One region of the Bacillus sp. C1 genome, then DNA from elsewhere that is predicted to be linked to it. Evidence: riboswitches for the same ligand, from Rfam matches in the RefSeq annotation. Region 1 holds a riboswitch; each other region holds the start of a gene.
The links. Region 1 has a riboswitch for cyclic di-AMP ahead of ACX5JI_RS21115 (amino acid permease). Riboswitches for the same ligand answer to the same signal wherever they lie in the genome.
Positions count from the first base shown of each region.

Region 1 (3,286 bases):
ATTATTGCTCCCACAAGTATTGCTACTAATAATCTGAGTACAATGTCTAGTTCCATATGTCTATCTCCCTAATTTCCATTCTTAATGATCAGGATGCTCTAAATCGACTTGTTGTAATGGAATCACCTTTGTTTTTTTCATAACTTTATAGCTTAACCAAAATGCTAAAAATAGTGGTAATCCAATATAAGTAGCAAGTACTTCATACCAATCCACATGTGATCCTGTAAATGCGGAATAATTCTGTCCTAAAAGAATAATGGTACATGTTATAAACGCTAAAATAGGACCGATCGGATACCATTTCGCTTGATATGGGAGTTTGTTAAGATCCTTCCCTTGATGTAGATAAGCTCGCCGAAAACGATAGTGGCTTACAGCAATTCCTAACCAGACAATAAATCCACAAAGTCCCGAAGCATTCAAAAGCCATATAAATGCTTGACCTTCCCCAAATAAAGAAGCTGTAAATGCTATGGTTGCTACAGTCGTTGTCATAAGTAATGCATAAATAGGAATACCTTGTTTATTCATTTTTTTAAAGCATTTTGGGGCTTTCCCTTCTTTTGCCATTACCCATAACATTCGGGTTGCAACATACATTCCAGAATTACCTGCTGATAGAACGGATGTTAAAATAACTGCATTCATAACAGAAGCTGCAAACGCGAATCCAACTTTCTCAAATACTAGTGTAAAGGGACTCATTGTAATATTACCAATGTCATTGTTGGCTAAATTCGGATCTGTGTAGGGAACTATGACTCCAATTACACAGATGGTAAGTATGTAAAATAAGAGAATTCTCCAAAAGATTTGCCGCACAGCTTTTGGAATGTGCTTTTTAGGATCTTTACTTTCTCCAGCTACAATTCCGACCATTTCTGTACCTTGAAAAGAAAACCCTGCAATCATAAATACACTAAATATAGAAAGAAAACCTCCATGAAAAGGTGCGTCTCCCATTGTTAGATTATGAAACCCAGTAGAGTCTCCTTTAAAAACCCCAAATATCGTTGCGATTCCTAACGTAATAAACACAATAATGGTAATAACTTTTATAAGTGAAAGCCAAAACTCCATTTCTCCATAATGTTTCACTGAAAGGATATTCACTCCAAACATAAATAGGATGAATAACACACTCCAAAGAATAGACGAGCTATATGGAAACCAATATTTCATAAGAATGGCTCCTGCTGAAATTTCAACTGCAATGGTAATCGTCCAACTAAACCAGTAATTCCATCCAATCGCAAAACCGAATGCCGGATCTACAAATTTAGAAGCATACGTACTAAAAGAACCCGATGTAGGCATATACGCTGCCATTTCTCCTAAGCTGGTCATCAACAGATACACAATACAGCCAATTAACAAATAAGCTAAAACTGCTCCGCCAGGTCCTGCTGTATGAATAGTATTTCCGCTTGCAATAAATAATCCCGTACCGATGCTTCCCCCTATAGAAATCATTGTTAAATGTCTCATCCCAAGTTCCCTTCTTAACTCAGAAGGCTGGGAATGAGAAGAAAAAGAAAAAAGCGAATTTGTAGTTTTTATGGGTGTCCCTTTCAAATGCCTCATCCTTTTTTGAATTATTTTCCAGTAAAAAGGTATAAAAAAAGACACCGAAGTTTACCCAGTGTTTTTGAAAATCACCATAGTATCTCCTCTCAAAACGCTTACGAGGTTAGCTGTCGGATTCGGGCCTAGAGAGTAGCCCTACCTACATGTAAGAAGGATTCACCCCAAGTGCAATCGCACAAAAGTTGGTTCCCCCGCTCCATATGGACTCAGCGAATAGTGATATGAATTTATGTACAATATATTACTCCTATGCCCTGCTGTTTGTAAATAAGATAATTAATTATTTTTACAATTTATATTTTTCGAAGAGTACAAAACATCCCGTATAAACAGACACATATACCACACAATGATTGGAGGTTCCTGTATTCACTGAAAAATCATCGCTATAATTAAGTTCCTTTACATGTATCATATGTTTTAAATCAAACGCAGTTCACTTATGAAAAGATCATAATATATTATATCTATATAAAAAAGGGTTGATCATCATGATCAACCCTTTACTCTACCTCATTTAAGAAGAACAATGTTAAAACGCCTGGCCCTGTATGTGCTCCGATTGCTGATCCGATTGTGTTTACAATAAACACTTCACAGCCAAATCTTTCAGTAATTAATGCTTGTAATGCATTCGCAGTTTCTAAATCGTCACCATGTGTGATTCCGATTGTTTGACCTGTAAGATTATTCCCCCGCTCTTCCATAATGTCAAGCATTCGGCTTAAAACTTTCTTTTTACCTCTTATCTTTTCAAGTGGTACAAGCTTACCTTCTTCTACATTTAAAATTGGTTTAATATTTAATAAGCCACCAATAAATCCAGCTACCTTACTTAACCGCCCGCCTCTTACAAGATACTGCAAATCAGCTACCGTAAAGATATGTTCCATACGTTTTGTTAGAAAAGCAATCCGGTTCAAAATTTCTTCTTTCGATGCACCCTTTTTAGCCATTTTGGCAGCTTCTAATACGACAATCCCTTGACCAAGTGAAGCACATTTTGTATCGATGATTTCTAAATCGAGATCTGGATTTTCTTCTTTTACCTCTTCCTTAATAACAACCGAAGATTGATATGTACCTGAAAGTTCAGATGAAAATGCTAAATAAATACAAGGTGTCCCTAGCTTCGCATATGTAGTAAATTTCTCTTGGAACGTTTCTAATGAAGGCAGTGATGTTTTGTAAACTTCGCCTTCTCTCATTTTCTGTAATAATTGAACCGATTCTAATGTAACACCATCTAAATATTCTGTTTCAGCTTCATCATATACACGAAGTGGTATTAAATCTATATCGTAAGCTTGCAGCAATTCTATTGGTAAATCCGCCGCACTATCGGTAATAATTTTAACACTCATTTTTTAAACCTCTATTCTATTATAAGTATACTAAAATAAGAACAATTACCTTTAAATTATATACGTAAACCACTATTGAAGAAAGAAAAAGTATTATTAAACTATTCTATATTCTATGCACGGAATATTGAAAGATGAACTTCATTGTCAAAATGACATGTAAACTACCTATATCAAGTTAAATACCATACTGCTAGTTCGTTACAAATAATAGTATTTCCTATACAATATAAATAGCAGAATTTTCAAAGGAGTGTATTTTTATGGAAATCAAATTTGCTTCATCAGAGGATTTAGAATGGATTAATCATCAATATAAAATAGTTGGATTT
Region 1 is NZ_JBTMZT010000010.1:105,377-108,662, forward strand. Features, by position in the region: gene ACX5JI_RS21110 (MgtC/SapB family protein) at 1-56, opposite strand, end outside; gene ACX5JI_RS21115 (amino acid permease) at 82-1,578, opposite strand; cyclic di-AMP (ydaO/yuaA leader) riboswitch at 1,669-1,812, opposite strand; gene ACX5JI_RS21120 (DegV family protein) at 2,094-2,954, opposite strand; gene ACX5JI_RS21125 (GNAT family N-acetyltransferase) at 3,218-3,286, shown strand, end outside.

Region 2 (3,286 bases), on a different contig from region 1:
ATTGAAGCAACTCCAAGTATGATAATTCCATTTGAATACCCTAATCTGTCTCCCCTAACTGTAAACATTCTGGGTATAAACTTATCTTTCGCAAGATTAACTGCTAATAAAGGAAAAGCAGAATAACCAGTGTTAGCAGCTAGGATTAATATTAACGCTGTTGTTCCTTGAATAAAGAAATACATGAAGTTCCGTCCAAATGTTTGTTCAGCAATTTGTGAAACAACCGTTACCTCTTTACTTGGAGTAATTCCATAATAATACGCTAAATATACAATCCCTGAAAATAGTACTGCAAGTAAAGATCCCATCGCAAGTAACGTTTTAGCAGCATTATTAGGAGCTGGATCTTTAAAATTTGGAATTGCATTAGAAATCGCTTCAACACCTGTTAAAGCAGAGCTACCTGATGCAAATGCTCTTAAAAGTAAAAATAAACTAATCCCTGCTACTGGCGTACCAATTGGTGTATGCAACTGAGGTGAAACTTCACCTGTTACAATGTTATATATACCTACACCGATTAATATAAATAGTGCTAAAACAAATAAATAAACGGGATAAGCTAAAACAGAAGCGGACTCCGTGACACCTCTTAAGTTCAAAATTGTAATAAATATTACAAATATAATCGCGATAATCACATTATGCTCATGTAAGCTAGGAAAGGCAGATGTAATCGCATCTGTACCTGCCGATACACTAACTGCTACAGTTAAAATATAGTCTACTAATAAGGATCCTCCAGCTATTAATCCTGGATTCACCCCTAAGTTTTCTTTAGATACAACATATGCTCCTCCTCCATGAGGATAGGCAAAAATAATTTGTCGATAAGATAATATAAGCGCTGTTAATAACACTAATACTCCCATCGCAATTGGAATAGAATACCAAAACGCTATTGCACCAAGGCCTGCTAAAGCGATCAAAATTTGCTCTGGACCATAGGCAACCGACGATAATGCGTCAGAGGATAAAATTGCTAACGCTTTTGTTTTATTAAGCTTTTGTTCCCCTAATTCGGTTGATTTTAACGGTCTTCCAATTAAAAATCTCTTTATAGATGAAACCACTGTTGTCCACTCTCCAATAATTTTGTACGAACAATTCTCTGCTAGTTAAAGCTAATAAACTACCTTCTCAGAAAACAAAAAATGTCTACAAGCTATAACAAATAGACTTGTAGACATCAATTTTTTTGTCGCACAAGCTCCACCTTCCTTCTCAATATAACGCTTACGAGGTTAGCTGTCGGATTCGGGCCTATGAGTAGCCCTACCTTTTTCAAGGATTCACCCCTTGGATTATGCACTAATCCATCAAAACGGGTCCCCCGTACCATGCGGTTTCAGCGATTTAGAAATTTGAAACTGTGGATTATAATACTCCTTTATTTTAAAAAAGTAAATAATTTTTTTAAAACAATAGCTTAAATTTTTAGAAATAGAAAAATCGCGATGATTATGTAGGGTATTACTTCATGAACGAACATAATACGTCATATCAAGTTTGAATAAAAAGGATAATAGATTTACATAAAATCGTTTTTTGTCTGATAAATTCTTAGATGAAATAATTGAAGAGCCTACTCAACTATACGCTAACTCACAAAGGAATAAAATGATGTACGCACAAATAAAGGTAATGCATAATTTATTTCCGAACAAAAGGACGTTTCCTTATATAGACCTACTTAATATTTCTCCAGGTAATCCATCAATCTCACAAATTTTCTCTGATGTAAATCCTTGTTTTATTAAAATTTTTCTAGAAGGGATATTTTCCGGATCAATAATTGCTTTCAGTACGTTCAATTTTGTTTGCTTAGCTAGTTCAATTAATTGTTTTGCAATTGTGGTACCATATCCTTTCCCCCAATAAATAGGCAATATCATATAGCCAATTTCAGCTTCTTCTCTTTCTTTTTCATTTAAAGTTAAATGCCCAAGACCAATAAATTCATTCGTTACACTATCATAAACTTTATATGAACCATACAACTTATATTTTCCATTACATTCTAATAACTTTTGATAGTTAACTTTGGCCTCTTTCAACGGAATCGCTCGTTCTGTAATTTGTACCATAACTTGTTCATTAGATACTAATTGGAAGTAATCCTTAAAATCTGTCACTTCAAATTTCTTAAAGTTTAGTCGCTGCATTTTATTCCTCCAAGCTTTCCACTTTATCAAATAGAAATTATCATTATTATTTTAAGTTAATCAGAAAAAGCCGATACTATTTTTATAATATCGCCTTTCAATTTAATTGTTCATACATGTCAGAATTATAATGTAAAAATTCAATCCATAGGGTGGTCTTCATCCCTCACTAATTATTACCCTACACTAATCGGACTTTTGTAGGCAGTTGTCCCACACACATAACTTCTTTTCTTCCGGTGAATTTTGAGGTTAGAGTCTTACTATCAGCAAATAGCAGGATAATAGAGGCCGTTTGAACGTTCTCTTACAGCATCTCTTCGTAAACTTTTAAATTTTGATAAATAATTTTTAACAATGGCGCATCTATATGCAATTGTTTTGCTAATTTCAACAAATATCCTTGTAAGTACTCCCCTTCGATAGATGAACCTTTTTCCATATCCCGCTGCATGGAAGATTTCATATCATATGAAATCTTATCAATCGTCTTCATATGTTCGTCAACAATATGATCCTGAATTGGGGCTCCAGATACTTTCATAATCTGCGCTACTTCTTCAAATAAATTTCGAATCAAGTCCCGGCCCCCGTCACTTTCACGGATCGGTCCTATTGGTGCACGCATTAGCGTAGTCACGCCTGACATAACAGTAATAAATAAATATTTATGCCACATATCTTGCACAATATGATTACTCAAAACAAAACTTGCTTTTGTACCCTTTAAGGTATCGACAACCCTATGTATGCGTTCTGTATGTAGATTTTTAATTTCCCCAAATACAAGTTGGTCAGCAGCGCTAGTTTGAACAACATCTCCCTCGTCGTTTAATGTTGTTTCAATAAAACACAAACCTCCAATAACTTTATCCTCACCAAATACTTGTTGTAGTGCGGATAGATGGGCTATACCATTCAGTAGCGGTATAATAATTGTGTTCTCACCAACAAATGGCTTCAAATCGTTTATAGCTTCTTCTAAATGATAAGTTTTTGTTGAAAATAAAATTAAATCGAATGGATCTACGGATTCAGTTTTTATGATTAATTGTGGTGTAAAGGAGAAATCTTCCTTTATACTACGAATAACAAGACCATTTTTCTCAAGCTGTTGT
Region 2 is NZ_JBTMZT010000003.1:246,554-249,839, forward strand. Features, by position in the region: gene kimA (potassium transporter KimA) at 1-1,076, opposite strand, end outside; cyclic di-AMP (ydaO/yuaA leader) riboswitch at 1,222-1,367, opposite strand; gene ACX5JI_RS12215 (GNAT family N-acetyltransferase) at 1,683-2,168, opposite strand; gene panE (2-dehydropantoate 2-reductase) at 2,476-3,286, opposite strand, start outside.
Region 2: linked by a shared signal. The riboswitch ahead of kimA (potassium transporter KimA) and the one ahead of ACX5JI_RS21115 (amino acid permease) in region 1 are both predicted to bind cyclic di-AMP.

Region 3 (3,286 bases), on a different contig from region 1:
CTCTTTCAATGAATTTGCAACAGCTAACATTGTAATTAAGCTGAAATAACGTCCTAAAAACATAACTAAACCCGTTGTAATATTCCAAAATGGTGTATTATCCCCTAGTCCTTCAAATCCTGATCCGTTATTAGCAGCAGAAGAGGTATACTCATATACAACTTGGGTTAAACCATGAAAACCTGAATGAGAAATTGCATCTGTTCCTAAAGGCGTTGAAAGGGCCAATGCTGAAAACCCTAAAATGAGCAATGGATGGAATAATATTGTTACCGCGATTAACTTCATTTCTTTCCCTTCAATTTTTTTACCCAGAAACTCTGGTGTCCGTCCAACCATTAATCCAGATATAAAGACTGCTATAATTGCATACATAATAATATTGACAAAGCCGGCTCCAACCCCACCAAACACTGTATTTAACATCATATTTACAAGTGGCACTGCCCCGCCAAGCGGCGTTAACGTGTCATGCATTGTATCAACCGCGCCTGTTTCAGCTGCTGTTGTCACTGTCGCATACAGGGAAGAAAAGACTGTTCCAAATCGTACTTCTTTTCCTTCTGTACTACCTTGTACGTTTTCCATACCCATTTGATTTAATGCTGGATTCCCATTTAATTCAGATGAAACAATCGTTGTAAAACCAACTAAAAATACCATGAATAATGAAACGAAAAGGATACGTCCTTGTTTTTTATTCCCTACCATTCGTCCATACGTAAACGGCAGGGCTGTTGGTAATAGCATCATAAGCATCATTTGCAAAATGTTACTGATTTGCCCTGGATTTTCAAATGGATGTGTGGAGTTTGCACCAAAGAATCCACCACCATTATTACCAAGTTCCTTAATTGCAACAAATGAAGCTACGGGACCGCGTAAAATACTTTGTTTTACCCCTTCAATTGTATGTGCTGTAACCGCCTCGCCTAAAGTTTGCGGTACACCAAGTGCAACAAAAATCAGAGCTGCAACAAATGCAATCGGAAGAAAAACTCTTGTTAAAGCTCGAGTAAAATCAACGAAAAAGTTCCCTAGTTCCTTACCTGCTAACCCTCTTATAAAAGCCATTACAAGTGCTAGTGTTGTTGCCGGTGCAGCAAACATTAAAAATGTAATTCCAATTAACTGTGATAAATAAGATAATCCATTTTCACCGCTATAATGCTGTAAGTTCGTATCTGCCATAAAGCTGATTGCTGTATTAAAAGCAAGCGTTGGCTCCATTCCCTCAATATGTGCTGGGTTTAACGGTAATACCCCTTGCAATCTGAAAATGAAATATACAACAACAATCATAAAACCATTCAGTGCAACTAATGATAATGCATACTGCTTCCAAGTTTGATTGTACGGCTTAATCCCCGTGATTTTAAAAATAAGATTTTCAAAGGGTCCAAACACTTTATCTAGTTTTCTACTACCTTGGAACGCTTTTTCTAAATAAATTCCAGTTGGCTTTGCAACGAGAATGAATAATAGCATTGTGATAACAACTGCAACCCAAATCATAATAAACGATTCCCCCTAATTAAAACTTTTCTGGATTTAATAACGCATAAACTAAATACACCGTAATCGCTGCAACAATAATTGATAAGGCAATCATCATTTCGATTTCCCTTCTTTCACCACTTTATCTGACCAGCTCGCAAGCCCTATCATAGATGCTACCAATACAACACAGATTCCGATCATCACAACATCAAGCATTATAATCCCCCTTATTCTAGTGTAAAATTTTACCATTTAAGCATCAAAAAAAGAACACCGAGGATCTACTCAGTGTTCAAAAATGAACAACACAAAAGTAAACCTCCTCTCCAAACGCTTACGAGGTTAGCTGTCGGATTCGGGCCTAAAGAGTAGCCCTACTTTCACAGTGAAAGATTCACCCCAAGTGACAATGCACAAAATTGGTTCCCCCGCTCCAAATAAATTGGACTCAGCGATATCAGGTTGTTTTTGGAAATTTTTATGAAACAATTTATGAATGTAAATATACTCCTCTATATTTGACTTGTAAAGGGTTTAATTACCTCAAATAATAAAATATTCCACCATTTTAACGCTTACATTCACTAATATTAATCTTGTATCATCTATTTTCTTAGCTTTTCTTTCATTTTCCTTGAAATGAACTTTTAATATGAAACAAAAAAGAAGAGAATGAACCTGAATACGTTTTATATCGTACCCTGGGTTCATTCTCTTCTTCATGATAAATCTATTCATTTCGTAAAAACAACCGCAAATTTCTCCCACGAATGTAGACCTGTGTTAGTTCCACATGCAGCATTTCATACGTAATAATATCTGTTTCTAAATATAACTTCTCTTCTGATGGCAATATCATATACGGCTTTGGAAACATAGGATCTCTTGCTAATTCTTGCATGCGCTCCTTCGATACGGCCCAACGATTCGCTATATCCTGATCTAATAACACCTTCATCTCCGCTTCCTCCACCCTATTCAAAAAATAAAAAGGAAATATTATCACAATTTGTAAATACTACAAATTTAGCTCCAATTGTTTGATAGAGCTTTACTGGATAATTTTTATTTCTTGTGACAACCGTAATAGGTGCTTGAAAAGAAAAACGAATACGTTCGGTGAAAAAGCTCACCGTTGGCAGTTCATCTCCTAGTAAAATTACTTTTTTTATTCCGCTACAAATGCTAGATAAATCTTGCTCCTCATTACAGCAATATGTTGCTTCAAATCCATATGCTCGTACTTCAGCAGCTACGCGTTCACTTACTGTAAAAATGACCATATGACTTTGAAAAGGTACTAAATTTCGCAAACTATTTACCTTTTCCTCTTCGCCTACACAAATGAGTGTTACTTCGTTTTTCTCATCCATGCATCTCATCCTCCTTAGTATAAAAGAATTTCAATATAGTAATTTACTATTCTTTTATACTAATCAGACCGGTGAAGCGATGTATCCATCCGTGCACCATCCTCTCTCAATACGCTTACGAAGTTAGCTGTCGGATTCGGACTTTGAGAGTAGCCCTACTTTCATAATGAAAGATTCACCCCTAGTGACAATGCACAATTTGGTTCCTCCGCTCCATAAACTTGGACTCAGCGCTGTCAAAAAGTTAATTCTGGATGATATATTACTCCTACATTTGGTAAAAGTAAACAATAAAAAAGAAACATGGTAATCTGACGAAATTTATTCGTATAAAGTGGTGAATGAAATTTTATCAGCGATTTTTCAAATATATCAACCGTTTCTCACAATATATTAGCGATTCGACAAAGGAT
Region 3 is NZ_JBTMZT010000002.1:12,409-15,694, reverse strand. Features, by position in the region: gene kdpA (potassium-transporting ATPase subunit KdpA) at 1-1,515, opposite strand, end outside; gene kdpF (K(+)-transporting ATPase subunit F) at 1,535-1,615, opposite strand; gene ACX5JI_RS06700 (signal peptide protein) at 1,612-1,716, opposite strand; cyclic di-AMP (ydaO/yuaA leader) riboswitch at 1,818-1,964, opposite strand; gene ACX5JI_RS06695 (hypothetical protein) at 2,231-2,458, opposite strand; gene ACX5JI_RS06690 (hypothetical protein) at 2,475-2,873, opposite strand; cyclic di-AMP (ydaO/yuaA leader) riboswitch at 2,970-3,116, opposite strand.
Region 3: linked by a shared signal. The riboswitch ahead of ACX5JI_RS06700 (signal peptide protein) and the one ahead of ACX5JI_RS21115 (amino acid permease) in region 1 are both predicted to bind cyclic di-AMP.